Regions from separate parts of the Comamonas sp. MYb21 genome, predicted to be linked through region 2. Evidence: predicted binding sites of a transcription regulator. Region 2 holds the regulator's gene; the other holds the start of a gene.

Region 1 (15,518 bases), on a different contig from region 2:
GTGCCGGTGTTTGCCAGCGGCCGCCGCGCGGTCGCTGCGCTCAGCCTGATGGCGCCGCAGCAGCGTGTGCAGCACCAGCAGGCCCAGCTGGTGCAGGCGACCTTGGCAGCGGCGGCCCGCATCTCCCGCAGTCTGGCTGGATGACATTGCGATTTTGCTTGGTACTTGAATTGAAAAAGGACTCTCCCATGAACTTCCGTCGCCTGGTCTTGAAGACCTCTTTGATCGCTCTGGCCTGTGGTGCAGGCGCTGCCTTTGCCCAGAACAATGTGCTGCGCGTGGCCACCGATGCCACTTTCCCGCCGATGGAATTTGTCGAAAACGGCAAGAAGACCGGTTTTGACGTCGAACTCGTCGAGGCCGTCGCGGCCAAGATGGGCAAGAAGGTCGAATGGGTGGATATCGACTTCAAGGGCCTGGTGCCCGGTCTGATCGCCAAGCGCTACGACATGGCCGTCTCGGCCATCTACATCACCGATGAGCGCAAGAAGGTGGTGGACTTCACCCAGCCTTACTACGCCGGTGGCTTGGTGGCCATGGTCAAGGAAGGCAGCCCCATCACCAAGCTGAGCGATCTGGATGGCAAGAAGGTCTCGGTGCAGGTGGGCACCAAGTCGGTGGGTTACCTCACCGAGCACTTCCCCAAGGTGCAGCGCGTGGAGGTCGAAAAGAACCAGGAAATGTTCAACCTGGTGGACATTGGCCGCGCCGATGCCGCCGTCACCGGCAAGCCTGCCGCGTTCCAGTACAACCGCACGCGCGGCGGCATGAAGGTGCTGGCCGAGCAGATCACCACCGAGGAATACGGCATGGCCATCCGCAAGGACACGCCCGAGTTGACGGTGGCCGTGAACAAGGCGCTGGAGCAGCTCAAGGCCGACGGTGGCTACAAGGCCATCGTGGACAAGTGGTTCCCCAGCAAGTGAGCAAGCGATGCGCGTGTTGACGGCCTGGTAGGAATGAGGCCGTCCACATGTCCCAAGGCAGCGCAGGGCCCCCAGGCCAGCGCGCTGATCTGAGACGACAGGATTGACTATGGATTTGGATTTTTCGCCCGTCTGGGCAGGTTGGCCCGATCTGCTGCGCGGTGCAGCGGTGACGGTGGAGATCACGGCCGCTGCGCTGGTGCTGGGCTGCGTGATGGGTCTGCTGATCGGCATTGGCCGGCTCAACCCCAAGAACAGGATCATCTACGGCATCTGCACGGCCTATGTGGCCGCCATCCGGGGCACGCCGCTCCTGGTGCAGCTGTTCATTCTGTTCTTCGGCCTGCCGCAGTTCGGCATCATGCTGCCGGCCTTTGCCTGCGGCGTGCTGGGCCTGGGCATCTACTCGGGCGCCTATGTGTCCGAAGTGGTGCGCGGCGCCATCCAGTCTATCGATCGCGGTCAGATGGAGGCGGCGCGCTCCATCGGCATGTCGTCAGGCCAGGCCATGCTCTCGGTGATCCTGCCCCAGGCCATCGTGCGCATGATTCCGCCACTGGGCAATGAGTTCATTGCGCTGATCAAGAACTCGGCGCTGGTCTCGCTGCTGACCATCCACGATGTGATGCACCAGGGCCAGAAGATCATCAGCGTCTCCTACCGCTCGCTGGAAGTGTATTTGGCGATTGCCGTGATTTATTTTGTATTGACCGGCGTGACCACCTTGGCCCTGCGCCATTTTGAAAAGCGCCTGCGCGCTGGAGGCATGGTGCAATGACCGCAGCTCCGATGAATTCCGAATCCATGGTCCGCATCCGTGGGCTGCGCAAGGCCTTTGGCACGCATGTGGTGCTCGACGGCATCGATTTTGATGTGCAGCCCCAGCAGGTGGTCGTGGTCATCGGGCCCAGTGGCTCGGGCAAGAGCACCTTCTTGCGCTGCTGCAATGGCCTCGAAGTGCCGCAAGGCGGCAGTGTCGAGATCTGTGGCCGCACCCTGGTGCAGGACGGCCAGATGCTGCCCGAGAAAGCCCTCAACGCGCTGCGCGAAGAGGTGGGCATGGTGTTCCAGTCCTTCAACCTGTTTCCGCACCTGTCGGTGCTGGACAACGTGACCCTGGGCCCGCGCAAGCTCCATGGCTTGAGCCGCAAGGATGCCGATGCGCTGGCGCATGACCTGCTGAAAAAAGTGGGCCTGGGCCACAAGGCCGATGCGATGCCCGGCAGCCTCTCGGGCGGGCAAAAGCAACGCGTGGCCATTGCGCGCGCGCTGGCCATGCGGCCCAAGGTGATGCTGTTTGACGAGCCGACCTCCGCCCTCGACCCCGAGCTGGTGGGCGAGGTGTTGCAGGTGATGAAGATGCTGGCCGCCGAAGGCATGACCATGATGGTGGTGACCCATGAAATGGGCTTTGCCAAGGAAGTGGCCGATGTCGTGGTCGTCATGGATGGCGGCGGCATCATCGAAGCCGGTGACCCCCAGACCATCTTCAGCAACCCGACCAAGGAGCGCACGCGCAGCTTTTTGCAGGCCGTGTTGACCAAGCAATAAACGGGCAGGGATGAGCATGCAATTTTTCAGCAGCAGCGCGCTGCCCGCCGCGCCATGGAAGAACGGCGGCGGCACGACGCAAGAGGTGCTGTGCTGGCCGCCTGGCGCCAGCATCGACAGTTTTGCCTGGCGCATCAGCATTGCGCAGATCGCCAGCAGTGGCCCGTTCTCGGCCTTTGCTGGCGTGGACCGCATCATCACCTTGCTGGGTGGTGACGGCGTGCATTTGCAGGCTGCTGATGGCAGCGTGGACCATCTGCTGCAGCACTGCCTGCAGCCCTTTGCGTTCTCGGGCGATGTGGCGCTGGACTGCGAGCTGCTGGGCGGCGCCTCGCAGGATTTGAATGTGATGACCCGGCGCGGCCGCGTGCAGGCACAGGTGACGATCCACCGGGGTGGCAGCCTGCAGCTGGGCAGTGCCCAGGGCCTGCTGCTGGCGCGGGCTGGCAGCTGGCGCTTGCCAGCGCATGCCGCTGCGCTGGTGGCCGGTGGCGAGGACGGCCTGTACTGGACCGCTGCGCCCGGCCAGCCGCTGCATCTGGGAGCGGGCAGCGACGACGCCCTGTTGATCGCCGTCGCGCTGCAGGAGGTAGCAGCCGGTGTCTGATGCGATGAATACCCATAACCAATTGTTTGCCGCCCAAGCCTTGCTGCCCACGGGCTGGGCGCAGAACGTGCTGCTGCGCTGGGATGCGCAAGGCCGCTTCAGCGCCATCGAAGCCGGCGTGGACGCGGCCCGCTGCGCCGGCGTGGCACAGGCCGGCGGCCCGGTCCTGCCGGGCATGCCCAATCTGCATTCGCATGCGTTTCAGCGCGGCTTTGCCGGGCTGTCGGAGTTCCGAGGCCAGGCGCAGGACAGCTTTTGGAGCTGGCGCAATTTGATGTACCGCTTTGCGGCCCGGCTGGGGCCCCAGCACCTGGAGGCGATTGCCACCTGGCTCTACATCGAGATGCTGGAAGCCGGCTACACCAGCGTCTGCGAGTTTCACTACCTGCACCACCAGCCTGACGGCCAGGCCTATGCGCCCGATGGCGAGCTGAGCCTGGCGCTGCTGCGTGCGGCGCAGACGGCAGGCATCGGCATCACCCTGCTGCCGGTGCTGTACCAGAACAGCGGCTTTGGCGGCCAGGCACCCAATGACGGCCAAAAGCGCTTTATCCGCAGCACCGACAACATGCTGCGCCTGCTGGAAAGCCTGGCCCCCGCCTGCAATGCCCAAGGCGCGGCCCTGGGCCTGGCACCGCATTCGCTGCGTGCCGTGGCGCCCCAGGCCTTGCAGGAGGCGGTGCAAGGCCTGCATGCGCTGAATGCGCAGGCGCCGGTACACATCCATATCGCCGAGCAGATGGCCGAGGTGAACGCCTGCGTGGCCTGGAGTGGCCAGCGCCCGGTGGCCTGGTTGCTGGACCATATGCCGGTGGACGCGCGCTGGTGCCTGGTGCATGCCACGCACATGGACGAGGCCGAATACGCAGCCGCAGCCGCTTCGCAGGCGGTGGCCGGCCTGTGCCCGCTGACGGAAGCCAACCTGGGCGATGGCATCTTCGATCTGCCGCGCTGGCAGGCCGGCAATGGCCGCTGGGGGATTGGCTCGGACAGCCATATCGGCGTGAACGCGGCCGAAGAGCTGATGATGCTGGAGTACAGCCAGCGCCTGCAATCGCAGCAGCGCAATGTGGCGGCCAGCGCCCAGCAGCCCCATGTGGGCAGCCATATGCTGCTGGCAGCGGTGCAGGGCGGCGCGCAGGCCAGTGGCCGCGCGGTGGCCGGCCTGGCGCTGGGCCAGCAGGCGGATTTTGTGGTGCTCGATGGCCAGCACCTGGCGCTGGCCGGGCTGCCCGCTGCCGAGCAGCTCGATGCCCATGTGTTTGCCAGCAGCCGCAGCAGTGCGGTGGCCAGTGTCTGGGTGGGCGGCCAGTGCTGCGTGGCCGACGGCCGCCACCGGCTGCACCACAGCGCGCAGCGCGGCTTTGTCGCCGCGCGCAGCGAACTTCTTCAGGAGCCATGATCCATGCATTTTGAAACCGACCGCGCAGCGTTTGAATTCCGCCAAGGCACGGCGCCGCTGCTGATCTCCTTCCCCCATGTGGGCACCTATGTGCCGCCCGCGCTGGCCGAGCGCTTTACGCCCGAGGCGCGCGAGGTGCATGACACCGACTGGCACCTGCCGCTGCTCTATGCGTTTGCGCAGGAGATCGGGGCCTCGACCCTGGTGGCCACGCATTCGCGTCTGGTGGTGGACATGAACCGCCCCCCCGATGGCGCCAGCCTCTACCCCGGCCAGAGCGTCACCGGCCTGTGCCCGGTGGACACCTTTGCCGACACCCCCGTCTACCAAAGCGCCGCGCTGCAGCCCGATGATGCCGAAATCGCCCAGCGCCGTGACCAGGTCTGGAAGCCCTACCACGACCAGCTGGCCGCTGAGCTGGCCCGCATCCAGGCCCAGCATGGCGCAGCAGGCCTCTGGGATGCGCATTCGATCCAGTCGGTGCTGCCGCGCTTTTTTGACGGCAAGCTGCCCGATCTGAACCTGGGCACCAACAAGGGTGCCAGCTGCGGCGAAGGCCTGGGCGAGGCGCTGCTGGCCGAGGCCCGCAAGGGCGAGGCCGATGGCTTTAGCAGCGTGCTCAATGGCCGCTTTCAGGGCGGCTATATCACGCGCCACTATGGCCAGCCGGCGCAGAACGTGCATGCCATCCAGCTGGAGATGACGCAGAGCAGCTATATGCAAGAGCACATGCCTTTTGACTACCTGCCGGCCGTGGCCGCCAAGGTGCAGCCCCATGTGCACCGCATGGTGGAGACCTTGCTGGCCTACGTGCAGCAATCGGCACGCTGACCCCGCTCTCCCAATATGGCATCCCGGGCTTGCACCGCGCAGGCCAGGGATGCCTTTTTTTTGCTCTACTGACCGAGCAGGTTTTGCTGCTGGCAGGCCGCGCTCCTGCGGCAAATCGGTCGACAATAGCGGGCTATGACTACCTCTAGCACCGACAACGCGGCAGCCGCTCCTGCGGCGGCTTTCTGGACCGATCTTGAGCAAGCGCTGGGCCCCAACGGCTTTTCGCGCGGCGCGGACGCCATCCCCGAGAAGTACTGGACCGACTGGAGCGGCACGCCGCCGGTGCCGCCGCTGGCGCTGCTGCGCCCGCGCAGCACCGAAGAGGTCAGTGCCTTGCTGCGCATCTGCCATGCCCACCGGGTGCCGGTGGTGCCCCAGGGCGGGCTGACGGGCCTGGCCGGTGCGGCGGTGCCAGTCGCCCAGGGCGTGGCGGTGGCGATGGACCGCATGCAGCAGATCGAGGACGTGAATGCCCGCACGGGGCTGATGACGGTGCAGGCCGGCGTCACGCTGCAGGCGGTGCAGGAAGCGGCCGTGGCGGCGGGCTGGGTGTTTGGCGTGGACCTGGGCGCGCGCGGCAGCTGCCAGATTGGTGGCAATGTCTCGACCAATGCGGGCGGCAATGGCGTGCTGCAAAACGGCATGATGCGCGAGCAGGTGCTGGGGCTGGAGGTGGTGCTGGCCGATGGCACGGTGCTGCCGATGCTGCGGCCCATGCTGAAGAACAACACCGGCTACGACCTCAAGCAGTTCTTTATCGGTGCCGAGGGCACCCTGGGCATCATCACCCGCGTGCTGCTGCGCCTGCGGCCCGCCCCGCAGGCCAAGGCCACCTGCATGGTGGCGCTGCCCGGCTTTGACGAGGCGCTGGCGGTGCTGGCGCGCATGCAGGCCCGTTTTGGCAACAGCGTGGCCGCGTTTGAGCTGATGTGGAGCGACTTTGTGCAGACCTCCATCCAGTGGCAAAAGCTGCAGCCGGCCTTTGACCAGCAGCACCCGCTGCAGGCGCTGATCGATGTGGATGGCAAGGACGAGGCTGCGCTGCGCGCTGCGGTGGAAGAGGCCTTGGGCGAGGCCATGGAGGCCGGTGAGGTGGTGGATGCAGTGATTGCGCAATCGAGCGAGCAGGCCAAAAGCCTGTGGAAGCTGCGCGAGGCACCCGCCGAGATGACCGCGCACATGCATCCGCCGGTGAACTTTGACGTCAGCCTGCCGCAGGTGGACATTGGCCGCTTTGCCGCCGCCTGCCGCGCCGCCTTTGATGCGCGCTGGCCTGGCCACCACAGCCTGTTCTTTGGCCATGTGGGCGACGGCAACCTGCATGTCACCACCGACAGCCAAACCATCCATGGCGAGGACGAGGCGCTGGAAGCCGTGCTGTACGGCCTGGTGCAGCAGTTCCAGGGCAGCGTATCGGCCGAGCATGGCATTGGCCTGCACAAGATGCCCTACCTGGGTTTTAGCCGCACGCCGCAGGAGCTGGCCGCCATGCGGGCGATCAAGCAGGCGCTCGATCCGCTGGGGCTGATGAACCCGGGCAAGGTGCTGGCGGCGGACTGAACCCCGCTTTAACCCCTTCCTACAGAACCGGCGCCTGCAGCGATGCAAGCGCCGGTTTTCTTTTGAGGGCTGGTCCATCGCCCAGGGCACCGATGTGGTGCGATCGGGCTTTAGCCGGCAGCGCTGGCCAGCACTGCGCATGCCTGCAGGCCCCGTATCCAGGCGCTTTCCCGGCCGATGGCATAGAAACTGCTACCTTTTGAAACAAACCCGCAATGGATGACAACGTACAAAGGGGATGGCATGCAAATGGTGCAGATGGCTGCGATTGACAAGGCCGATACGGCCTGGCTCTTGGTCTCTACGGTGCTGGTGTTGCTGATGACACTGCCGGGTATTGCGCTCTTCTATGCCGGCCTGGTGCGGCGCAAGAACGTGGTCAACACGATGGTGGCCGTGTTTGCGGTGGCGGCCGTGGTGGCGCTCACCTGGTTTGCGCTGGGCTACTCGCTGGCCTTCAGCAAGTCCAGCGCCTGGCTGGGCGGGCTGGACCGGGCCTGGTTCTCATCGATGCGCCTGGATGCGGCAGCGGGCACCGTGTCGGTCAGCCACCTGGCGCCCCATCTGCCCGAGTCGCTCTATGCGCTGTTCCAGATGGCCTTTGCCGTTATCACCACCACCTTGATCATTGGCGCCGTGGTCGAGCGCATGCGCTTTTCGGCGCTGCTGCTGTTCTCGGGGCTGTGGAGCGTGCTGGTCTATGCGCCGGTGGCCCACTGGGTCTGGGAGAGCGATGGCTGGCTCAACAAGCTGGGCGCGCTGGACTTTGCCGGCGGCGCGGTGGTGCACGTCAATGCGGGGGTGTCAGCGCTCGTCTGCGCGGCCATGCTGGGCCGGCGCCAGGGCTATGGCCGCCAGGCCTTTGAGCCGCACAGCCTGGGCTGGACGGCGATGGGCGCCGCGCTGCTGCTCATTGGCTGGTTTGGCTTCAATGCCGGCTCGGCGCTGTCGGCCGATGGCCGTGCCGCGCTGGCGATGCTGGTGACCATGGTGGCGGCCGCTGCTGGCGCGCTGTCCTGGATGCTGGTCGAGTGGTGGGTGCGCGGCGCGCCCACCTTGCTGGGCGTGCTCTCGGGCCTGATTGGGGGGCTGGTGGCCATTACCCCGGCGGCCGGCTTTGTGCAGGTGGGCGGCGCGGTCGCCATTGGCCTTATTGCGGGCGTGGCCTGCTTTTGGGGCGCCACCTGGCTCAAGCGCCGCCTGGGCGTGGATGACTCGCTCGATGTGTTTGGCGTGCACGGCGTGGGCGGCATTGCCGGCTCGCTGCTCACCGCCTTGTTTGCCGACCGCGCCATTGCCGGTGTGGATGCCACGGTTCTCAACCAGCTGGTGGCCGTGGCGGCCGTGGCTATTTACAGCGCGGCGGGCACGGCCATTTTGCTGACCATCATCCGCGTGGTTCTGCCTTTGCGGGTGACGGCGCAGCAGGAGCTGGATGGCTTGGACCAAAGCCTGCACCAGGAAAGCCAGCATTGAGAGTCGCTCACACGCCCCTGGATACGTCGTTGCAAAACCTTGGCGGTGTACAGCCTAAGGATTTGCGCCTCGTCTCCACCGCAAACCTGCGGTGTGCGGGGCCGTGTTAGCGCCTCTTATTGAGGCAGGTTGCGCCGCCTGGGGCGCGCAGCCTATCCATCAGGTTCTGCCACGGAGGAGCTTGTATGAATGACAGTGAACGCCTGGCCATCGCCGCGCATTTGCATGTGGCGCTGCGCCGCAAGACGGGCCGGGTCACCGATACCGAGTGGATGGCCAGCGATACCGCCTACGGCCAGGCCATGGCCCAGTTTGCGCTGAACCATGCCCGCAGCAACCAGGATGCGGAGTTGGAGCGGCTGGCGCTGCGTTTTGCGGCCAGCCTGCCGGGCGCGCCAGCACCGGCGGCAGCAACCATGGCCGCTGCGGCGGCAGGGCCCGCTGCGGATGCCGTTGCGCCGGGCCTGGTGGCTAGCGCCAAGCGCTATGTAGGCGGCTTGCGTTGAAGGGATAGCGAGAGAGGGAGGGAAGGGGAAGCCTGGGAACAGAAATAGATCGAAATGGAACAAATGATCCAATAATCTATTGAAAAAATACAAATGATCCTTATACTATGCGTATCGCTGCCGGCGCAGGGCTGGTGACGCATTGTGAAGGAGTGCTCGCATGAGCCATGTCATCCATCGTTCTCTGGCCCAGGTTCCTCTTGTCGCGGTCGGCGGCAAAGGCGTGGAATTGTTTGACCAGGCCGGCAAGGCCTACCTGGATGCCAGTGGCGGCGCGGCGGTCTCGTGCCTGGGCCATGCCCACCCGGATGTGCTGGCAGCGATGCACCGCCAGCTCGACCAGCTGGCCTATGCCCACACCAGCTTTTTCACCACCGAGGTGCAAGAGGCGCTGGCCGACCACCTGGTCGCGCATGCGCCTGCGGGCATGACCGAGGTCTACTTTGTCTCCGGCGGCTCCGAGGCGGTGGAGGCAGCGCTGAAAATGGCGCGCCAGTATTTTGTCGAGATCGGCCAGCCCGAGCGCACCCACTTTGTCGCGCGCCGCCAAAGCTACCACGGCAACACCTTGGGTGCCTTGGCCGTGGGCGGCAATGAATGGCGGCGCAAGCAGTTTGCCCCCATCCTGATGGACGTGGGGCGCGTGGCCCCGGCCTATGAGTACCGCGACCGCCTGGACGGCGAGAGCCAGTCCGCCTATGTGGCGCGTCTGCTGGCCGAGATCGATGCCCAGTTCCAAGAGCTGGGCCCAGACAAGGTGATCGCCTTTGTCGCCGAGCCCGTGGTGGGCGCGACCCTGGGCGCGGTGGCGGCCCCTGCCGGCTACTGGCAAGGCCTGCGCGCGCTCTGCGACCGCTATGGCATCTTGCTGATCGCCGATGAGGTGATGTGCGGCATGGGGCGCACCGGCACCCTGCACGCGGTCGAGCAAGAGGGCATCAGCCCCGATCTGATGACCATTGCCAAGGGCCTGGGCGGCGGCTACCAGCCGATTGGCGCGGTGCTGGCGCAGCGCAAGATGGTCGAGGCCATGCGGCGCGGCAGCGGCCTGTTCCAGCATGGCCATACCTACATCGGCCACGCGATGGCGGCGGCCGCCGCGCTGGCGGTGCAGCAGGTGATACAGCGCGACCAGCTGCTGCCCCAGGTGCTGGCACGCGGCGCCTATTTGCAAAAGCAGCTGCATGCGCGTTTTGATGCGCACCCGCATGTCGGCGATATCCGGGGCCGAGGCCTGTTCTGGGGCGTGGAGCTGGTGCAGGACCGCAGCAGCAAGGCGACCTTTGACCCGGCGTTCAAGCTGCATGCCAAGGTCAAGGCGCAAGCCATGGCCCATGGCTTGCTGTGCTACCCCATGGGTGGCACGATCGATGGCCTGCATGGCGACCATGTGCTGCTGGCGCCGCCCTTTATCAGCAGCGAGGCCGAGCTGGACCAGGTGGTCGAGCGCCTGGGCGATGCCATTGACAAAGTGCTGGCCCAACAACCGGTAGCCGCCTGAACACGCCCCCGAAACGATCTGAAAGAACCCGCCCGATGACGCCCTCCCAGGACCGCCTGGCGCCCTTGCCCCCCGAGGCCTGGAGCGAAGAGCAGCGCCGCTATGCCCAGCCCATCATCGATGGCCCGCGCGGCGCGCTGATATCGCCCTTTGTGCCCTTGCTGCGCAGCCCCGAGCTGATGGACCACACCCAGCGCCTGGGCGAGTACCTGCGCTACCGCAGTGCCATCGGCGTGCGCCTGACCGAGCTGGCGATTCTGGTTACGGCCCGCCAGTGGACGCAGCAGGTGGAATGGGCCATCCATGCGCCGATTGCGCTGCGTGAAGGGGTGGGCCAGGCGACCGTGGATGCCGTGGCCCAAGGCCGCCGCCCCGATGCGATGCCCGAGGACGAAGCGGTTGTGCATGACTTCTGCATCGAGCTGCACCAGCAGCGCCAGGTGAGCGACGCCACCTGGGCGCGCGCGCAGCGGCTGTTTGGCGACAAGGGCGTGATGGACCTGATCGGCATCAATGGCTATTACAGCCTGCTGTCGATGGTGATGAATGCCGCGCGCACGGCGGTCCCGGCATCCACCGCCCAGCCACTGGTGCCCTTGGCCTGATGTGATGGCTGCCGCATCGCCGACAATGGGCCGATGCGTTTTCATTCCAACGACCAGCCCCTTTGGTCTCTTGAACCCCTGACCGCGCAGCACCTGGATGGCCTGATGCAGGTCCAGCTGGCCTGCTATGGCGCAGACTTTATGGAGAGTGCCGCGCTGTATGCGGCGCGCTTGGCCAGCCCTGTGCAGTGCTCGCTGGTGGCCGTGCAGCAAGGCCAGGTGCTGGCCTATCTGGCGGCCTACCGCTCCGTGCTGGGCAAGGTGACCCCGCTGCATGGCGGCTTTGCTGGTGCAGCGCCTGCTGACACGCTGTACCTGCATGACATGGCCGTGGCTCCTGCGCGCGCTGGCGAGGGCCTGGCCTCTGCGCTACTGCAGGCGATGCTGCAACAGGCGCTGAGCGATGGGCTGCGTTACTCGGCGCTGGTGTCGGTGATGGGCTCGCAGCCGTACTGGCAGCGCAAAGGCTATGCAGCGCTGCTGCCCTGGTCGGCCCAGGAGCGTGAGGCCTTGCTGAGCTATGGCGAGGATGCGCAGTACATGGCGCAAGCTTTGGTTTGAGTCCAAACCCCGGGCGCAAAAAAGGCCAGCACGGGGCTGGCCTTGGCGTCTTGCTTTTAAAGCCGCTTACTGGTGGATATTGCCTTCAACGGCGTTGACGCGCACTTCCACCTCGGTATTGGCCGCGTTGAGGATCTTGACGTCATAGGTCAGCACACCCAGGTGGTCGTCCAGGTCCACTTCGATGGCCTTGCCGGGGGTGTGCTTCAAGGCGGTGGCGATGGCATCGTTGATGCCGATCTTGGCGGCAGCCAGGCGGTCGGTGTCCTTTTTCTCGGCGGCGCCATCGTCCTTGTTTTCCGTCACCTTGGCGGCGTCCAGCGCGCTGAACTTGAGCTTGATCTCACGGCCCTGGGCGTTGATGCCGCTGACTTCGTAGATGGGCTGCTTTTTCTTGGTATCGATCTCGGCCTTGAGCACCTTGAGGCCATGCTGGCTCTGCGCGCTCTGGACGGCCTGGGCCAGGTCGAAGCGGGCCGCTTGCACGGCAGCGATCTTGTCGGCGGTGCTGGCCAGGGCGCTGCCGCTCAGCGATGCCAGGGCGAGCGTCAAGGCCAGAGCGGTGGTGGAGAGGGTGCGTTGCATGGTCAATCCTTTCAAGCGGTAGCTAACAAACGATAGTCAGCATAAATAATATTAATAGAATTTTATTGGCGATAGCTTGCGCATTGTCAGTGTTTGCCCAAGCCCTTGGGGTAGGCGGTGGCCCTGCACCGACGTAGGCCAAGACTGGCGTATAGGACGCCGCGAACGGCAGGCCGCTAAAATGCGGCCTTTGTCGCTTTTTTCTTCCTCCACTCCCATGGTCAACAATCAGAATATGGCGAATGCGATCCGCGCACTCGCAATGGATGCCGTTCAACAAGCCAATTCCGGCCACCCCGGTGCGCCGATGGGCATGGCCGACATGGCAGTGGCCTTGTGGAGCAAGCACCTCAAGCACAACCCGCTCAATCCCCAGTGGATCAACCGCGACCGTTTCATCCTGTCGAACGGCCACGGCTCGATGCTGATTTACGCGCTGCTGCACCTGACCGGCTACGACCTGCCGATCAGCGAGCTGAAGAACTTCCGCCAGCTGCACAGCAAGACCCCGGGCCACCCCGAAGTGGACATCACCCCCGGTGTGGAGACGACCACCGGCCCGCTGGGCCAGGGCGTGACCAATGCCGTGGGCTTTGCGCTGGCAGAAAAGCTGCTGGCCGCTGAATTCAACCGCCCCGGCCACGATGTGGTGGACCACCACACCTATGTGTTCCTGGGCGATGGCTGCCTGATGGAAGGCATCAGCCACGAAGCCTGCGCACTGGCCGGCGCCTGGAAGCTGAACAAGCTGATCGCGCTGTACGACGACAACGGCATCTCGATCGACGGCAAGGTGCAGCCCTGGTTTGTGGACAACAGCGCCCAGCGTTTTGAAGCCTACGGCTGGAACGTGATCGGCCCGATCGACGGCCACGACCCCAAGGCCGTGAGCGACGCGATTGCCAAGGCCAAGAAGGTGGCTGACAAGCCCACCTTCATTATCTGCAAGACTTCCATCGGCAAGGGCAGTCCCAACCGCCAGGACACCAGCAAGGCCCACGGCGAGCCGCTGGGTGCCGAAGAAATCGGCCTGACCCGCGCCGCGCTGGGCTGGACCTCGGCCCCGTTCGAGATCCCTGCCGACGTCTACGAAGCCTGGGACCACAAGACCTTTGGCGCCAAGGCCGAATCCACCTGGGATGCGCAGTTTGCCGAATACGCCAAGGCCTTCCCCGAGCTGGCCGCAGAACTGAAGCGCCGCATGGCCGGCGACCTGCCCAAGCAGTTTGCCCAAGTGGCCGTGGAAGCCGTGGCCCAGGCCCACACCCAGGGCGAGACCGTGGCCAGCCGCAAGGCCAGCCAGCTGGCGCTGGAAGCCTTTACCGCTGCCATGCCTGAGCTGCTGGGCGGCTCGGCCGACCTGACCGGCTCCAACCTGACCAACACCAAGTCGACCCCCGCTTTCCGCGTGGACGACAGCGGCGCTGTGGTCAAGACCGAAGACGGCAAGATCGGCCGCCACATCAACTACGGTGTGCGCGAGTTCGGCATGGCCGCCATCATGAATGGCGTGGCGCTGCATGGCGGCTTCATCCCTTACGGTGGCACCTTCCTGACCTTCAGCGACTACAGCCGCAATGCCATCCGCATGGCTGCGCTGATGAAGCGCCGCGTGGTGCATGTGTTCACCCATGACTCCATCGGTCTGGGCGAAGACGGCCCCACCCACCAGTCGATCGAGCACGCTGCCAGCCTGCGCCTGATCCCCAACCTGGATGTGTGGCGCCCGGCCGATACGGCAGAGACCACCGTGGCCTGGAGCGTCGCACTGACCAACCGCAACAAGCCCACCGCGCTGCTGCTGTCGCGCCAGAACCTGCCTTATGCGCCCAAGAATGGCGACGCCATCGGCAACATCAGCCGTGGCGCCTATGTGCTGTCCGAGCCCTCGGACATTGGCCTGAACAAGAAGGCGCAAGCCGTGATCATCGCCACCGGCTCGGAAGTGCAGCTGGCCTTGAAGGCCCAGCGCCTGCTGGCCGAGCGCAAGATCGCCGTGCGCGTGGTCTCCATGCCCAGCACGACCACCTTCGACCGCGAAGACGTGGCCTACAAGCGCAGCGTGCTGCCCGCTGGCCTGCCACGCGTGGCCGTCGAGATGGGTGTGACCGACTTCTGGTGGAAGTACGGTTGCGCGGCCGTGGTGGGTATTGATTCCTACGGCGAGTCGGCCCCCGCCGGCGTGCTGTTCGAGCACTTTGGCTTTACCGCCGACAACGTGGCCAACACGGTGCAAGTGGCGCTGCAAAAGCGTTAATCGCTCAGCGCCTCACCCATAAATAACGCAGGGATGCGGGCCGCAAGGCCTGCAGCCTGCGTTTTTTTATGGCCGCTTGGGGTGATGGAGTAACTGGCGGGGCAGCGCTTAGCGGCCCAGGCCCTCGCCATCATGGCGGTGCGACTGGGTGGGCTCGGAGGCCACATCGAAGGCGATGAAAGCCAGCACCAGCTGCACGCCCAGGATGATGGGCAGCGCGCTGACCATGACGGTGCCCGCGGTGGTGGCCACATTGGAGACGATGGAGTGCATCCAGTGGACCAGACCGAACACGGTGCCCCAGGTGATGAGCAGCAGGCCCAGCGGCAGCTCCAGCGAGGCCACCGACATGCCGCGCAGGTAGTAGTTGTAGAAAATGCGCTTGCAGAAGTTGCGCAGATGTCCGGCCATGAACTCGGTCAGCACCTTGGAGATCTTGAGGTTGCTGACCTCGTCCTCGTAGCGCGAGTCGATGGGGATGTCCAGAACCACCGCGCGCACCGTGTTCAGGCGGAACAGCATGTCGGTCTCGAAAAAATAGCGCTGGCTGATCTTGTGCAGCGGCAGCTGCGCGGCCGTACTGGCGGCAATGGCGGTAAAGCCATTGGTGGGGTCAAAGCTGCTCCAGTAGCCGGTGGAGAACTTGGTCATGAACGACAGCACCGCATTGCCAAAGATGCGGATGCGTGGCATGCGGGCAATCTTTTCGAGGTTGAAAAACCGGTTGCCCTTGGTGTAATCGGCGCGGCCACTGGCAATGGGGGCCACAAAGCGGGGCACGAGGGTCGGGTCCATCTGCCCGTCGCCATCGATCTTGACGAGCACGCCATAGCCGTCTGCAATTGCTGCGCGGTAGCCCGCCATCACGGCGCCGCCCACGCCCAGGTTGACCTCGTTGAACAGCACCCGCACGCGCGCGTCGGGGCAGTGCTCCTGCACAAAGCGGCCGCTGCCGTCGGGGCAGCAGTCGTCGACGATGTAGATGCCATCGACCTCTGGGCCGATCTCGGCAATCACCGCCAGGATATGGCGCGTCACCTTGTAGCAGGGAATGACGACTGCCGTGCGCAGGCTGGAAGGCGAAGAGGGGAGCGACTGGCTCATGGCGTTTGTGAGGCGGCCCACCATCTGGGGCAGTGTTGCTGCA
Region 2 (15,518 bases):
CTTGGTGTTTACCCTGGGGTACACCTTGGGCGCTGGCGCTGAGCGCCACAAGCTCTATTCAGGCACCGGCCTTGACCTTCAGGCGCCAGGCGTGCAGCAATGGCTCGGTGTAACCCGAGGGCTGTTCCTTGCCCTTGAACACCAGGTCCAGCGCGGCCTGGAAGGCGGCGCCCTGGGGGTTGGCCACCAGGCTCTTGTAAGCCGCATCGCCAGCATTCTGGCCATCGACCACCTTGGCCATGCGGGCGAAGCTGTCGCGCACCATCGCCTCGGTCACGATGCCGTGCTGCAGCCAGTTGGCGATGTGCTGGCTGGAGATGCGCAGGGTGGCGCGGTCTTCCATCAGGCCCACGTTGTGGATGTCGGGCACCTTGGAGCAGCCCACGCCCTGGTCGATCCAGCGCACCACATAGCCGAGGATGCCCTGGACGTTGTTGTCCACTTCCTGCTGCTTGTCGGCGTCGCTCCAGTTCGGGTTGGCGGCCACGGGCACCTGCAAGATGGCATTGAGCAGGTTGTCGCGCTCGGCATCGGCGCTGGTCTTTTCCAGCTCCTTTTGCACCTCGGCCACATTGACCTGGTGGTAATGCAGCGCATGCAGGGTGGCGCCGGTGGGCGAGGGCACCCAGGCGGTGTTGGCGCCGGCCTTGGGCTGGGCAATCTTCTGCTCGAGCATGGCCTTCATCAGGTCGGGCATGGCCCACATGCCCTTGCCGATCTGGGCGCGGCCGCGCAGGCCCATGGTCAGGCCCACCAGCACATTGCTCTTCTCATAGGCGGGCAGCCAGGCGCAGGTCTTCATGTCGGCCTTGCGCACCATGGGGCCGGCGTACATGGCGGTGTGCATTTCATCGCCGGTGCGGTCCAGGAAGCCGGTGTTGATGAAGGCCACGCGCGCAGGCGCTGCGGCAATCGCGGCCTTCAGGTTCACCGTGGTGCGGCGCTCCTCGTCCATGATGCCGAGCTTGACGGTGTTGGCGGGCAGCCCCAGCATCTGCTCGACGCGGCCAAACAGCTCGTTGGCAAAGGCCGCTTCGGCCGGGCCGTGCATCTTGGGCTTGACGATATAGACACTGCCGGTGCGGCTGTTGCGGATGCCCTGGGCGCCCTTGCCCTGCAGGTCGTGCATGGCAATCGCCGTGGTCACCACCGCGTCCATGATGCCTTCGGGGATCTCTTTCTGGTCCGCGCCCCAGAGGATGGCCGGGTTGGTCATCAGGTGGCCGACATTGCGCAGGAACATCAGCGAGCGGCCATGGAGCTTGAGGCGGTCGCCATTGGCGCCCGTGTACTCGCGGTCGGCGTTCAGACCCCGGGTCACCGTCTTGCCGCCCTTGTCGAAGGACTCGGTCAGGCTGCCCTTGAGAATGCCCAGCCAGTTGGCATAGCCGTTGACCTTGTCTTCGGCATCCACCGCCGCCACCGAGTCTTCCAGATCGAGAATCGTCGACAGCGCCGCTTCCACCACCACGTCGGAGACGCCGGCGGCATCGCTGCTGCCAATGGGCGTGGCCTTGTTGATGATGATGTCGATGTGGATGCCGTTGTTCTTCAGCAGCACCGATTGGGGTGCGGCGGCATCACCTTGGTAGCCGACAAACTTGGCGGCGTCCTTCAAGCCGGTCTTGCTGCCGTCCTTCAGGGAGACGGCCAACTGGCCGCCTTCAACAGCGTAGCCGGTGGCATCGGCATGCGAGCCTTGGGCCAGTGATGCGGCCTGGTCCAGGAACTGGCGGGCATAGGCCACGACCTTGGCACCGCGCACGGGGTTGTAGCCCTTGCCCTTTTCTGCGCCACCGTCTTCGCTGATGGCATCGGTGCCGTAGAGCGCGTCATACAGCGAACCCCAACGGGCGTTGGCGGCATTCAGTGCATAGCGGGCATTGAGAATGGGCACCACCAGCTGGGGGCCGGCTTGCACGGCCAGCTCGGAGTCCACGTTCTCGGTGCTGGCCTTCACGTCCTTGGGCTGCTCGACCAGGTAGCCGATCTGCGTCAGAAACTGGCGGTAGGCCGGCATGTCGGTGATCGGGCCGGGGTGGGCCTTGTGCCAGCTGTCCAGCTCGGCCTGCAGGCGGTCGCGCTCGGCCAGCAGGGCCGCGTTCTTGGGCGCCAGGTCAGAGACGATGGCATCAAAACCTTGCCAGAACGCAGCGGGCTCCACGCCCGTGCCTGGCAGCACCTGGGTGTTCACAAAGTCATACAGAACCTGGGCCACTTGCAGGCCGTGGACGGTGGTGCGTTCAGTCATGGTGTCTACCTTTCAATACTTAACAACTGCAGGTGCGCGGGAGCACCCATCAGCACACTTTATTCCATACCCACCATGGCAATCAATCCATTAAAAACACTTTGATATATGACTTTTATGGATGTAATCAACGGCTGCCAGCGCCTCGTTAGCTGGGCGTGGATGTGATGGTTTGAATGATCTGATCCAGCGTATTTATATATCAAGCCTCTGTCAGGGCTGCTGCCAGCGTAGGCGCTGGCTCGCTGCAGCGCCCTAGCACAGCTGTTGCCCAAAAGTAGCAAGCCATCAGAAAAAGCGCGCAAAGCTTGATGGAAATCAGAAATGATCAGATACAATCATTTTCATCAGGAGGCGGTAATTTTCCACGCGCCTTCGCTTTTCAGGAGTGTTTCCATGGCGAATTTGACCGACAGCTTGAATGATCTGATGTCTCTGGAAGGCGCTCTGTGCGCAGCGGTTGTCGACTACAACAGCGGCATGATGCTGGCCAGCGCCGGCACCGGCGTGGACATGGAGCTGGCAGCTGCCGGTAACACCGAAGTGGTGCGCGCCAAGATGAAGACCATCAAGGCCCTGGGCCTGAACGAGAACATCGACGACATCCTCATCACGCTGGGCAAGCAGTACCACATCATCCGTCCTTGCTCGCGCCTGGCCGGCATCTTTGTGTACTACGTGCTCGACAACAAGCGCGCCAACCTGGCGCTGGCACGCCGCAAGGTGACCGACGTCGAAAGCGCGATGACCATGTAAGGGTGGGCCGGGCCGCGCTAGGCCGCGCCAGCGCTGCTGAGCGGCCATGGTTGTTACCTGGCGTACCGCCATGGCGCCGTCGCGTCGCAAATAACATACGCTTTGTTACGAGTTGCGGGCCGCGCTGCTGCCCGCTGTTTTTGCAGGCGGGCACAAGCCAGCCCATGCGCGGCTGCTATCCAAATGTCAGATTCCTGCGCCGGGCGCACCTGCCTGGGTGACTGCCGCATGCAGAGAATGATTGCTCTGATCAGAAGTGACTTATTAGAATCATCTATACCTTAATAAGGTGGTAGTGCTTGATATAGATCACATGGATTGGAGATCGACATGGCAAATCTGAACGACAGCTTGAGCGACTTGATGACGATGGACGGCGCGCTGTGCGCTGCCGTGGTGGACTACAGCAGCGGCATGATGCTGGGCAGCATCGGCAGCGGTGTGGACATGGAGCTGGCAGCGGCCGGCAACACCGAAGTGGTGCGCGCCAAGATGAAGACGATGAAGGCCCTGGGCCTGAACGACAACATCGACGACATCCTTATCACCTTGGGCAAGCAGTACCACATCATCCGCCCATCGCAGAAGCTGGCCGGCATCTTCGTCTACTACGTGCTGGACAAGGCCCGCTCCAACCTGGCGCTGGCCCGCCGCAAGGTAGCCGATGTCGAGTCGAACATGAGCATGTAAATACGCGCGAAGCGGCGTTGGCCGCCACCGCACAACGGGCCCCGATGGGCCCGTTGGCTTTTGCAGCGCCCGTGCTGCGCAGGCTAGGCCGAGACCAGCGGCGCGCGGAACTGGTAGCCCACTTTTTGCTGCGATTGCAGCGGCACCGCCAGCGGCGTGGCCTTTTCGATGCGGCGGCGCAGGCGGTAGATGGTGGCGTGCAGGCTGTTGTCGGAGTCGCTGGCCGTCGGGTAGCCCAGCAGCTCACGGATCTGGTCGCGGCCTACGACGGCGCCCTGGGCTTTTAGAAAACACTGCATCAGCATCAGGTCGGTGGGGCTCAGGTCCACGCTCTGGCCATCGGGGGTCAGCAGCAGGCTGCGGTGGCTGTCGAGCTTCCAGGCCGTGGCGACCTGGGCGGTGGTCATGATGCGGCGGTGCACGGCGCGCACGGCCAGCTCCACCTGCTCGAAGGTCACCGGCTTGGTCAGGTACATGTCGGCGCCGGCATTGATGACCTCGGCAAACACTTCGGGGCCCAGCCGGCCCGAGACGATCAGCACGCCCGCCTGGTTGCGCTTGCGCAGAATGCGCAGCAGGTCGGTGCCGTTGACGCCGGGCAGCATCAGGTCCAGCACATAGAAGTCAAAACGGTAGGGCTCGATGTCGGCCAGCAGGTCGCTGCTGTCGTTGTAAACCTGTACCTGAACGCCCTGGTTGCGCAAGTGCTGGGCCAGAAATTCGCTGTATTCGGGGTCGTCGTCGACCAGGGCGAGCGTGGCGGGGAGCATGGTGGTTCCGTGAAATGGTGCAGTCGGTGAAAAGTCCTGAGAAGCGCGGTGCCAGCTTCTGCAGGGGCAAGCGGCCGGTGGCCATCGCCTGGCTGGCTAATCGTCCAGCCCTTGGGGCAACTCAATGCGCATGATGGTGCCGTTTGGCTGGCGCGGCAAGGCCTGCACGGTGCCCTGGTGCAACTGCACCACCGAGCGCACGATGAACAGACCCAGGCCCGCGCCCGCCCGGTGGCGGTGTTCGGTGCCGCGCGTGCCTTTCTCGAACAGGCGCGGGCGCAGGCTGTCGGGGATGCCCGGGCCTTCGTCGATCACCTCGATGATCAGCGCCAACGGGTCGTCCGAATCGGCCAGGCGCAGCAGCACCGGGCTGTCAGCCGGGGCGTAGTTGAGCGCATTGTTGAGCAGGTTGCGGATGGTCAGCCGCATCAGCGCCGGGTGCAGCTGCACCGTGCGCGCCTCGGCATCCCAGACCACCTGGATGCGCGGGCGGGCATCGGCAGCGATGTCGTGCAGCACCAGGTTGACGAGGGTCGGCAGGTCGGTATCGGACGAGGCGCCAGCGCGCCCGCCCACGGCAAGAATGGTGCCGGCCGCCAAGGTGTTGTCCAGGGTGCCGATGACCTGCTGGAGCACATGCTCGGCGCGCAGCAAGGCCTTGGTGGCCGGGGTGGTCTGGCTCAGCTGCAGCTCGGCAATGGCCGACATGGTGGCCTGCATCGCGGCCGAAGCGTTGTTGAGCGGCTGGCGGATCTCATGCGAGAGCAGCTGCAGCATTTCGCTGTGCTCGGTGAGCATGGCGGTGCGCCAGTCCAGCAAGGTGCGCAGCTTGAGCAGCTCGCTTTTCTCTTCGGTGCGCTCCAGATCGGTGGACGAGAGAGCGGCCAGCTGCGCGCGCAGGTCGTCGGTTTGCGCCGCGTTGGCGTATTCGGCGCTGCAGTCCTGCATCAGCATCAGCACGCCCTGGGCGGTTTTGTTGCCTGCCGGCCCGGGCCAGAGGTGGGGTGAGAGGCTGATGCGGCGCCAGGCGACATGGCCATGGGCATCGGTCTTGCGCGTGTCGAACTGCTGGCGCAGGCCCTGGGCGGCGGCCTGCAGCGCGTCGTGGTGCTGCTGGGCAAAGTCGGGCGGCAGCGCTTCGTCGAGCAGTTGGCCGACGATGCCGGTCGTGGGCACGCCAAACCATTCGCACCACTGCGGTGTGGCCAGGCGCAGGCGCTGGTCACGGCCCCAGTAGGCCATGGCAACGGGGCTGCTGCCAAACAGGCGCAGCAGCTGGGCGGGGGCGTACCAGAGGGCGTCGGCGCTGGAGGGGGTGCTGGTGGGCGGCGTTGAAGCTGGCGGCATAGGAGCGGGGGCGCAGGAAAAGAGCGGCTGTCAATGATGTCGCAGCGGGATGTGCGCTTTCATGCGCCCGCCAGGCCGGAGCCCCGATGATAATAGGCTGTGGCCCTGCCAGCGCGTCGCACAAGCGGCGGCCAGCGGGCTTTGCGTATTTTCTGTGTTCTGTCTGGTATGGATCGCCTCAAGCAGCTCGAATCATTTGTCGCCATCGCCTCGCGCGGCAGCCTCACGGCCGCTGCCAAGGCCGAAGGCGTGGCCCCGGCCATCATGGGCCGCCGGCTCGATGCGCTGGAGGAGCGCCTGGGTGTCAAGCTGCTGGTGCGCACCACCCGCAAGCTCACCCTGACCTACGAGGGCGCGGCCTTTCTGGAAGACTGCCAGCGCCTGCTGGCCGAGCTGGCCAGTGTCGAGGCCAGCGTCAGCGCCGGCGGCATCAAGGCCACAGGCCATCTGCGCGTGACCGCGCCGGCCGGCTTTGGGCGCCGCCATGTGGCGCCGCTGCTGCCGCTCTACCATGCGCGCCACCCCGACGTGACGATCTCGCTGAACCTGAGCGACCGCCTGGTCGACCTGGCCGGTGAGGGCTATGACTGCGCGATCCGCGTGGGCGACCTGCCCGATTCCTCGCTGGTCAGCGTGCGCGTGGCGGACAACCGGCGCCTGTGCGTGGCCACGCCCGAGTACCTGCGCCGCCGGGGCATTCCGCGCCACCCCAGCGAGCTGAGCCAGCATGACTGCCTGACCTTGTCGAGCGAGGCCTCGCAGACGCGGGGCTGGGCGTTTCGCATGCCGGCAGCCACTGGCGCCAGCGAGGTGGTCTACCTCAAGCCCGGCGGCCCGCTCGATTGCTCGGACGGCCAGGTGCTGCACGACTGGTGCCAGCAAGGCTGGGGCATTGCTTGGCGCAGCACCTGGGAGGTCGAGTCCGAGATTGCCGCCGGCCGCCTGGTCGAGGTGCTGGAGGACTTTGCCGCGCCGCCCAACGGCATCTATGTGATGTTCCAGCAGCGCAAGCACCTGCCGCTGCGGGTGCGGCTGTGGATCGATTTCGTCAAGCAGCACTACGAACGAGCCGATTTCTGGAAAAAGATGGAGTAACACGATGACTTTGGAAGCTGTTCTGGCCTGCCTGCACCTGCTGGCCTTGTTGACCATGGTGGTTTTTCTCTCCAGCGAGGCGGCGCTGTGCCGCGCCGAGTGGATGAATGGGGCCGTGGTGCAGCGCCTGGCGCGCCTCGATCTGATCTACGCCTTTGCCGCGCTGGCGGTGCTGGCCACCGGCCTGCTGCGCCTGTTTCTGGGCGCCAAGGGCGTGACCTGGTATGTCAGCCAGCCGCTGTTTCACCTGAAGATGACCTTGGTCGTCGTCGGCGTGGTGCTGTCGTTCAAGCCGACAGCCGTGTTCCGCCGCTGGTTACGGCAATTGCGCGACAATGGCGCTTTGCCCGGGGACGCCGAGGTGCGCGCCACGCGTAAATGGGTCATGTGGCAAGCCCATCTGATTCCCGTGATCGCCGCCGTCGCCGTGTTTTATGCCCGGGGCTGGTAAACCGGCCTGGCGCTGGTAACTGCTTCGTCTAAGTTTCAAATATGTTGCAAGTCAAAAAAGATTTGCTCGCAGTGCTTGCTGCCGAGCTCGAGAAATTGTCGCCTGGCGCAGGTAGCCGTGCGGCCTTTGAAACGCCCAAGGTGGCCGCCCACGGCGACTATGCCGTGACCGCCGCGATGCAGCTGGCCAAGCCGCTCAAGGCCAATCCCCGCGCACTGGGCGAGCAGCTCAAGGCCGCACTGGAGGCAGCGCCCGCCTTTGCGCAATGGGTGGAAGCGGTCGAGATCGCCGGTCCCGGCTTTTTGAACCTGCGCCTCAAGCCCGCTGCCAAGCAGCAGGTGGTGCAGGAAGTGCTGGCCCAGGGCGAGCGCTTTGGCATGCAGCCCCAGCGCGATGAAAAGATCATTGTCGAGTTTGTCTCGGCCAACCCCACCGGTCCGCTGCACGTGGGCCATGGCCGCCAGGCCGCGCTGGGCGATGCGATCTGCAACCTCTATGGCAGCCAGGGCTGGTCCGTGCACCGCGAGTTCTACTACAACGACGCGGGCGTGCAGATCGACACCTTGACCAAGAGCACCCAGCTGCGTGCCAAGGGCTTCAAGCCCGGTGACGACTGCTGGCCCACCGACAGCGAGAACCCGCTGGCCAAGAACTTCTACAACGGCGACTACATTGGCGATATTGCCCAGGCGTTCCTCGCCAAGCAGACCATCGAGGCCGATGACCGTGCGTTCACCGCCAATGGCGATGTCGAGGACTACGACAACATCCGCAACTTTGCGGTGGCCTACCTGCGCAACGAGCAGGACAAGGATCTGCAGGCCTTCAACCTCAAGTTTGACGAGTACTACCTCGAGTCGAGCCTGTACCAGAACGGCCATGTGGACGAGACCGTCAAGCGCCTGATCGCCAGCGGCCACACCTATGAGCAAGATGGCGCGTTGTGGCTGCGCACCACCGACTTTGGTGACGACAAGGACCGCGTGATGCGCAAGTCCGATGGCACCTACACCTACTTCCTGCCCGATGTGGCCTACCATACGCAAAAGTTCCTGCGCGGCTACGGCAAGGCCGTCAACATCCAGGGCACGGACCACCACGGCACCATCGCCCGCGTGCGCGCCGGTCTGCAGGCCGTCAATGTCGGCATCCCCCAGGGCTACCCCGACTATGTGCTGCACACCATGGTGCGCGTGGTGCGCGGTGGTGAAGAAGTCAAGATCAGCAAGCGCGCCGGCAGCTATGTCACCTTGCGCGACCTGATCGAGTGGACCAGCAAGGATGCGGTGCGCTTTTTCCTGCTCTCGCGCAAGCCCGATACCGAGTACACCTTCGACGTCGACCTGGCCGTGGCCCAGAACAACGACAACCCGGTGTTCTACGTGCAGTACGCCCATGCGCGCATCTGCTCGGTGCTGCGCGGCTGGCAGGAGCAGGGCGGCGCTGGCCTGCCTGCGCTGAGCGGCATCGACCTGGGCGCGCTGCAGGGCCCGCAGGCCCAGGCACTGATGCAGATGCTGGCCCAGTACCCCGAGATGCTGAGCAACGCCGCCGCTGGCAATGCGCCGCACGATGTTACGTTCTATCTGCGTGACCTGGCCTCGGCCTACCACAGCTACTATGATGCAGAGCGTATCTTGGTGGATGACGAAGCCACCAAACTGGCCCGTCTGGCACTCGTGGCAGCGGTCGCGCAGGTGCTGCGCAATGGCCTGGCCGTGCTGGGTGTGAGTGCACCAGAGCGCATGTGATTTTGCGAACAAAGGTAATAACTGCAATGCGACGACATCAACGTGGTGGAACCATCCTGGGCCTGATCCTGGGGCTGCTGGTGGGCGTGGGCGCGGCCTTGGCCGTGGCCGTGTACGTCACCAATGTGCCGGTGCCGTTTGTCAACAAAGGTGGCGTCAAGGGCGAGGCCAAGGACAAGGCCGAGGCGCAGCGCAACCAGAACTGGGACCCGAACTCGCCGCTCTATGGCAAGAACCCCGCGCGGGCACCAGCGGCTGTGGCGCCGGCCGCGCAGGGCGTGGTGGTGCCAGAGCCGCCGCGCACCGTGGCTGACAACGCCACCCCGCCGGTGGAAAACAAGCCCGCCAAGCCCGAGGTGGTGCTGCCCGATCCGGCCAAGCCTGCCGACAAGCCAGCAGACAAGACCCAGGTCGCCAAGCTCGATCCCAAGGCCGGCCAGGGCGCCGATCCGCTGGGCGATCTGGCCAAGTCGCGCAGTGCCGATGGCACCGACGGCTTCCAGTACTTTGTGCAGGCCGGCGCTTTTCGCAGCCAGTCCGATGGCGATGCACAACGCGCCAAGCTGGCGATGATGGGCTGGGAAGCGCGTGTGAGCGAGCGCGAAGTCAATGGCCGCACGGTATACCGGGTGCGCGTGGGCCCATTCAACAAGCGCGATGATGCCGATGGCCTCAAAGGCAAGCTCGATGGCGCCGGCGTGGATGCGCAAATCGTCCGCGTACAGCGTTGAACTTTTGGCGGTGCAGGACACTCCTAACCGCAACTTGTCACTGGAGTTAACAAAACATGAAACGTCGTGAGTTTTCCACTTTGGCGGCTTCCGCTACTGCCGCTTCCGCGCTGAGCCTGCCTTTCGCTACTGGCGCCAACGCACAGGCCAAGTTCAAGGAAGGCAAGGACTACCTGAAGCTGGCCAAGCCCGTCACCCCCGATGCGCCCGCTGGCAAGGTCGAGGTGATCGAGTTCTTCTGGTACAGCTGCCCCCACTGCAATGCCTTCGAGCCGCAGTTTGAAGCCTGGGCCAAGACTGCCCCCAAGAACCTGCAGATCCGCCGCGTGCCCGTGGCCTTCAACAACACCTTTGTGCCCCAGCAAAAGATCTACTTTGCGCTGGAGTCGATGGGCCTGATCCCTGACGTGCATGTCAAGGTTTTCCGTGCGATCCACGTGGAGCGCCAACGCCTGAACAAGGACGACGAGATCTTTGCCTGGATGGACAAGAACGGCGTGGACCTGGCCAAGTTCAAGGAAGCCTACAACTCCTTCAGCGTCGCAGGCCAGGTGCGCAAGGCCACCCAGCTGCAAGAGTCCTACGGCGTCGAAGGCGTTCCATCGCTGGGCGTGGCGGGCAAGTACTACACCGACGGCACCCGTGCCGGCTCGATGAGCAACGTGCTGCAAGTGGTAGAGTTCCTGGCGGCACAAGGCTGAGCGGCCTCCCCAACGCTTTAGACAAAGCCCGCACGCGCGGGCTTTTTTGTGCCAAAAACGGCCCAACGCTCCAGCATGGCTACAATGGGGCAGAGCAAGATTCATGCCTTATGAGACACCGTATTTTTAACACTTTGTTGGTGGCAGTGGCCCTGGCCGTGCCGCTGCTGTCGCACGCCGAGCGTGCAGACCGCACCAAGCCCATGAACATCGAGGCGGACGATGGCCGCCACGATGAACTCAAGCAGACCAGTGTCTTCACGGGCAATGTGGTGGTGACCAAGGGCACCATCATCATCCGTGGCGCGCAGCTGACCGTGAGCCAGGACCGCGACGGCTTCCAGCACGGCGTGGTCACCGCTGCGCCGGGCAAGCTCGCGTTCTTCCGCCAAAAGCGGGATTCCGCCCCTGGCGCGCCCGACGAGTTCGTCGAAGGCGAAGGCGAGGTCATCACCTATAACGGCCGCGACGACACCGTGCACTTTGAGCGCCGTGGCGAGCTGCGCCGCTACCGCGAGACCACGTTGACCGACCAGGTCAGTGGCCCGCTGATCGTCTACAACAACCTGAGCGACACCTTCACGGTCTCCGGCCAAAAGGGTGCCCAGGCGGCGGCCGATCCCAAGCCCGGCGCGCCCAAGAAGGACCGCGTGCGCGTGATCCTGACGCCCAAGGCCGACGGCAAGGCGGACGACAAGGCCAGCGCCCCGGCCAAGCCCGCTGCCGATGACAAGACGCCATTGCGCCCCAGCACCCAACTGAACGACGGAGCCAAGTAACCGTGGCAGAAAACTCGTCGACCATTTCCGTCAATGCCCGGGTCGCCAACAGCGACCACCGCAGCCAGCTGGAGGTCTTGCACCTGGAGAAGTCCTATGGCAGCCGCAAGGTGGTCAAGGATGTATCGCTGTCGGTGCGCAAGGGCGAAGTGGTGGGTTTGCTCGGCCCCAATGGCGCGGGCAAGACCACCTCGTTCTACATGATCGTGGGCCTGGTGCGCAGCGATGGCGGGGATATCCGCATCGATGGGCAGTCGGTGGCCAATATGCCGATCCACCAGCGCTCGCAGCTGGGCCTGTCCTACCTGCCGCAGGAAGCCTCGATCTTTCGCAAGCTCAGCGTGCAGGACAATGTGCGCGCCGTGCTGGAGCTGCAAAAGGATGAGCATGGCAAGCCGCTCTCGCGCGCCGAGGTCGAGCGCCAGCTCACCGCGCTGCTGCAGGAGCTGCGGGTCGAGCACCTGCGCGAGTCACCGTCGGTGGCGCTGTCCGGGGGCGAGCGCCGCCGCGTCGAGATCGCCCGTGCACTGGCCACCCAGCCCCGTTTTATCTTGCTCGACGAGCCCTTCGCCGGCATCGACCCCATCGCCGTGATCGAGATCCAGCGCATTGTCGCCTTCCTCAAGGAGCGCGGCATTGGCGTGCTGATCACCGACCACAATGTGCGCGAAACCCTGGGTATCTGTGACCATGCCTGCATCATCAGCGATGGCAAGGTGCTGGCCGCCGGGACGCCGCAAGAGATTGTGGAGAACGCAGAGGTCCGGAGGGTGTATCTGGGTGAACATTTCCGTATGTGACACCGCACGCCTTGGCGGGCGTGCCAGCCAAGCTACCGACCCGCGCTGCGGGCCCGGTAGGGCTGATCTGTTGCCAACTGCCGCAGCCGCTGCAAAGGCGCAGCCATGATGCCGTCGCTGTCGCTGCGCGTATCGCAGAACCTGACCCTAACGCCCCAGTTGCAGCAGTCGATTCGCCTGCTGCAGCTGTCCACGCAGGAGCTGACGCAGGAAGTCGAGCAGATGCTCGACGAAAACCCGTTTCTGGAGCGCGAGGGCGAAGAGGCCCCCGAGGCCGAAGCCGGTAAAGACGCCGCTGAATCTGCCGAGGCTGCAGAAGCAGCCGACAAGGCTGCCGATACTGCTGCCAGCGCCGACACCAGCAACAGCAGCGATTTCGAGCCCGGAACCTCCGACCAGCCGCTGGATTTTGCTGCGGGCAAGGAAACCGGCGTCGATGCCGAGGCCGCTGCCGGCGATTCGGCATCGGACTGGGAAGAGTGGGGCGGCGATCTGCCCGCCCGCTCCAGCGCAGGCGATGATGACGACGAGACGCCGATGTCCGACCGGCGCAGCGAGCACCTGAGCCTGCAGGATGTGCTGCACCGCCAGGCCTTGTCGCTGCGCCTGTGCCAGGAAGACCGGGCCGCGCTCTACTTTCTGATCGAATCGCTGAACGACGACGGCTACCTCGAAGAAACGCTGGCCGAGCTCGCGCAAAGCTTTGGCGATGCTTCGGACCCCGAGCGCTACGAGGCGCTGCTGCACCACCTGACCGTGGCGCTGCGCTTGCTGCAAAGCCTGGAGCCGATTGGTGTGGGCGCGCGCAACCTGTCCGAGTGCATGCAGCTGCAGATCAAGGCCCAGCAGCGCCTGTTGGATGAAGAGGGCTCGGACACGCCCGAGGCCGATGCGCTGGCGCTGGAGACTGCCTTGCTGGTCTGCCAGGAGTCCCTTGATCTGCTGGCGCGCCGTGATGTGCGCAAGCTGGTGCAGCTGACCGGTTGCAACGAGGCGGCGGTGCGCAGCGCGCTGGCGCTGATCGCCAAGCTCGAACCCCGCCCCGGCCGGCCCTATGCCGATGTGGACCGCAACACCATCATCCCCGATGTCATCGTGCGACCCAGCAATGAGCGCGGCCTGCCGGTGCCCGGTTTCAGCGTGCAGCTCAATGCCGAGGTGATGCCGCGCCTGCGCGTGCAGGATGTCTACGCCAATGCCTTGCGCAGCCACAAGGGCAGCGAAGGCCATGGCGCACTGCAGCAGCGGCTGCAGGAGGCGCGCTGGTTCATCAAGAACATCCAGCAGCGCTTTGACACCATCTTGCGCGTCTCGCAGGCCATCGTCGAGCGCCAGCGCAATTTCTTTGTGCATGGCGAGCTGGCGATGCGCCCCATGGTGCTGCGCGAGATTGCCGACGAGCTGGGCCTGCACGAATCCACCATCAGCCGCGTGACCACGGCCAAGTACATGGCCACGCCCCAGGGCACGTTTGAGCTCAAGTACTTCTTTGGCTCGGGCTTGGGCACCGAGACCGGCGGCAGCGCGTCGAGCACGGCCGTCAAGGCGCTGATCAAGCAGCTGCTCGACGAGGAAAGCGCGAAGAAGCCGCTGTCGGATGCAAAGATCGCCGATCTGCTGCAGGCCCAGGGCATTGAATGCGCGCGCCGCACGGTGGCCAAGTACCGCGAGGCCATGCGCATCCCGCCCGCCAGCTTGCGCAAGGCGCTGTAGCCAAAGTCTCAGCCACCATAAAAAAACCGCAGCTGCCTGGGCACTGCGGTTTTCGCTTGTGGAAGCTGCCGATTTACTTCGGCCACAGCCACCAGATGAACAAGGCCAGTACGGCCAGCATCAGGCCGAACTTGGTGAGCTTGTAGGCGGTCTTGTTCCAGGCCTTGAAGCGGCGGCGGTACTGGCCCATGTAGAACGAGATCTTGAAGATGCGGCTGATGAAGCCGCGCGGATCGCCTTCGTTGTTGGGCGAGCTGGCAGCAGCCACCACATGCGTGCCCAGCCAGCGGTTGAGCCACTGCGCAAAGCCATTGGTCATCGGGCGCTCGACATCGCAGAACAGCACGATGCGGTTGCCTTCGGAGCCGTTCTCGGCCCAGTGCATGAAGGTCTCGTCAAAGATCACGCCTTCGCCCTCGCGCCAGCTGTAGGGCGTGCCATCGACCTCGATCATGCAGCGGTCGTCATTGGGCGCCAGCACAGCGAGGTGGTAGCGCAGCGAGCCGGCATAGGGGTCGCGGTGCAGGTTGAGCTTAGCGCCGGGCGGCAGCTCGGCAAACATGGCGGCCTTGATGCCGGGGATGGCCTGCACCAGCGCCGTGGTCTTGGGGCAGAGCTCCATCGCAGACGGGTGGGCCTGGCCATACCACTTCAGGTAGAAGCGCTTCCAGCCGGTCTTGAAGAAGGAGTTGAAGCCCGCGTCGTCGTTGTTGGCCGCCGCCTTGATCTGCATGGCCTGGTGCAGGCCGATGGCCTCTTCGCGGATCTCGCGCCAGTGGGCCTGCAGCGGGGCCAGGTCGGGGAAGGTGCTGGTGGGCAGGTAGGGCGTGCGCGGTACCTTGCTGAACATCAGCATGAACACATTGAACGGCGCCGTAAAGGTGGAGTGGTCAAACAGCTGGCGCAGCAGCTTGTGCCGCACCTTGCCGCGCAGGTGCATGTAGAGGCCGCAGCCAAAGAAAAGCAGCACCAGGGCCAGAACGATGATTTTTGCCATAGACAGCGATTTTAGCGACTGCGCTGTGGCGGCTGTCTGCGCAAGCGCAAACTGGCGTGCGGCAAGGGCTGCCGGGCGGTTTGATGGCCTGCTGGCAGCAGGCCTATTGCAGCCGTCCCAGGGCCGCGCGCTTACTTGGGCTGGGCGGCGAACGCGGTTTTCAGGCGCTGCAGCATCTCGCGGTTGAGCTGGCGCTGCTGGCCGCTCCAGTGCGTCATCGCCTTGTTCAACTCGGCCTGCAGCGCATTGGCGGTCTGCCAGTCGCCCTGGCCTGCGGCCCAGATCGCGTACTCGGCCATCACATCAAAGCTGCCCGAGTGCTGGCGCGCAAAGTCAAAGCTCTTGCGCGCCATCGCCTGGTCGCCCAGCTGGGCATAGGACTTGGCCACCAGCAGGCCCACGGCCTCGGCGCGGAAATGCACATCGGCCTGGGCAATCACGCGCAGCTGCTGCAGCGCCTGCTGCGGATGGCCGGCCTGGTAGGCCGCTTGCGCAGCGCCCCAGCGGATATCGAGGTCGTTGGCAAACGGGCCCTTCATGCTGGCCTCGAAGTGGCCAAAGGCCTGTTCGGCCTGGCCATTGGCCAGCAGGGCCTGGGCCAGGCGGATCTGGTTCTGCGCGGTGGGGCTGTAGTCGTAGGCGGCCTGGGCTTCGCGCACTTCGCGGGTCGGGTCCAGCGCCTTGAC

What was found. Region 2 encodes sigma-54, which starts transcription at its own class of promoters, with help from an activator protein. Its sites were predicted from a motif close to TGGCANGNAANCTGCTTT; they were not measured.
Region 1: WH367_RS09710 (ammonium transporter) is a predicted target of sigma-54. The motif match lies at 7,059-7,076, and genes of this name have one in related genera.

What each region holds. Positions count from the first base shown of each region.
Region 1 covers NZ_JBBGZC010000005.1:314,913-330,430, reverse strand. The annotation lists gene WH367_RS09750 (IclR family transcriptional regulator) at 1-144, shown strand, start outside; gene WH367_RS09745 (transporter substrate-binding domain-containing protein) at 189-926, shown strand; gene WH367_RS09740 (amino acid ABC transporter permease) at 1,036-1,704, shown strand; gene WH367_RS09735 (amino acid ABC transporter ATP-binding protein) at 1,716-2,477, shown strand; gene WH367_RS09730 (HutD/Ves family protein) at 2,494-3,084, shown strand; gene WH367_RS09725 (formimidoylglutamate deiminase) at 3,089-4,486, shown strand; gene hutG (N-formylglutamate deformylase) at 4,490-5,317, shown strand; gene WH367_RS09715 (FAD-binding oxidoreductase) at 5,453-6,880, shown strand; gene WH367_RS09710 (ammonium transporter) at 7,124-8,356, shown strand; gene WH367_RS09705 (hypothetical protein) at 8,542-8,862, shown strand; gene WH367_RS09700 (aspartate aminotransferase family protein) at 9,023-10,363, shown strand; gene WH367_RS09695 (carboxymuconolactone decarboxylase family protein) at 10,399-10,968, shown strand; gene WH367_RS09690 (GNAT family N-acetyltransferase) at 11,002-11,529, shown strand; gene WH367_RS09685 (PepSY domain-containing protein) at 11,596-12,114, opposite strand; gene tkt (transketolase) at 12,332-14,371, shown strand; gene WH367_RS09675 (glycosyltransferase family 2 protein) at 14,480-15,475, opposite strand.
Region 2 covers NZ_JBBGZC010000011.1:210,911-226,428, reverse strand. The annotation lists gene WH367_RS17905 (malate synthase G) at 59-2,251, opposite strand; gene WH367_RS17900 (hypothetical protein) at 2,648-3,007, shown strand; gene WH367_RS17895 (hypothetical protein) at 3,338-3,697, shown strand; gene WH367_RS17890 (response regulator transcription factor) at 3,781-4,467, opposite strand; gene WH367_RS17885 (sensor histidine kinase) at 4,564-5,814, opposite strand; gene WH367_RS17880 (LysR family transcriptional regulator) at 5,983-6,909, shown strand; gene WH367_RS17875 (DUF2214 family protein) at 6,914-7,360, shown strand; gene argS (arginine--tRNA ligase) at 7,402-9,111, shown strand; gene WH367_RS17865 (SPOR domain-containing protein) at 9,138-9,842, shown strand; gene WH367_RS17860 (thiol:disulfide interchange protein DsbA/DsbL) at 9,899-10,543, shown strand; gene lptA (lipopolysaccharide transport periplasmic protein LptA) at 10,654-11,322, shown strand; gene lptB (LPS export ABC transporter ATP-binding protein) at 11,346-12,122, shown strand; gene WH367_RS17845 (RNA polymerase factor sigma-54) at 12,228-13,835, shown strand; gene WH367_RS17840 (aspartyl/asparaginyl beta-hydroxylase domain-containing protein) at 13,909-14,832, opposite strand; gene WH367_RS17835 (hypothetical protein) at 14,964-15,518, opposite strand, start outside.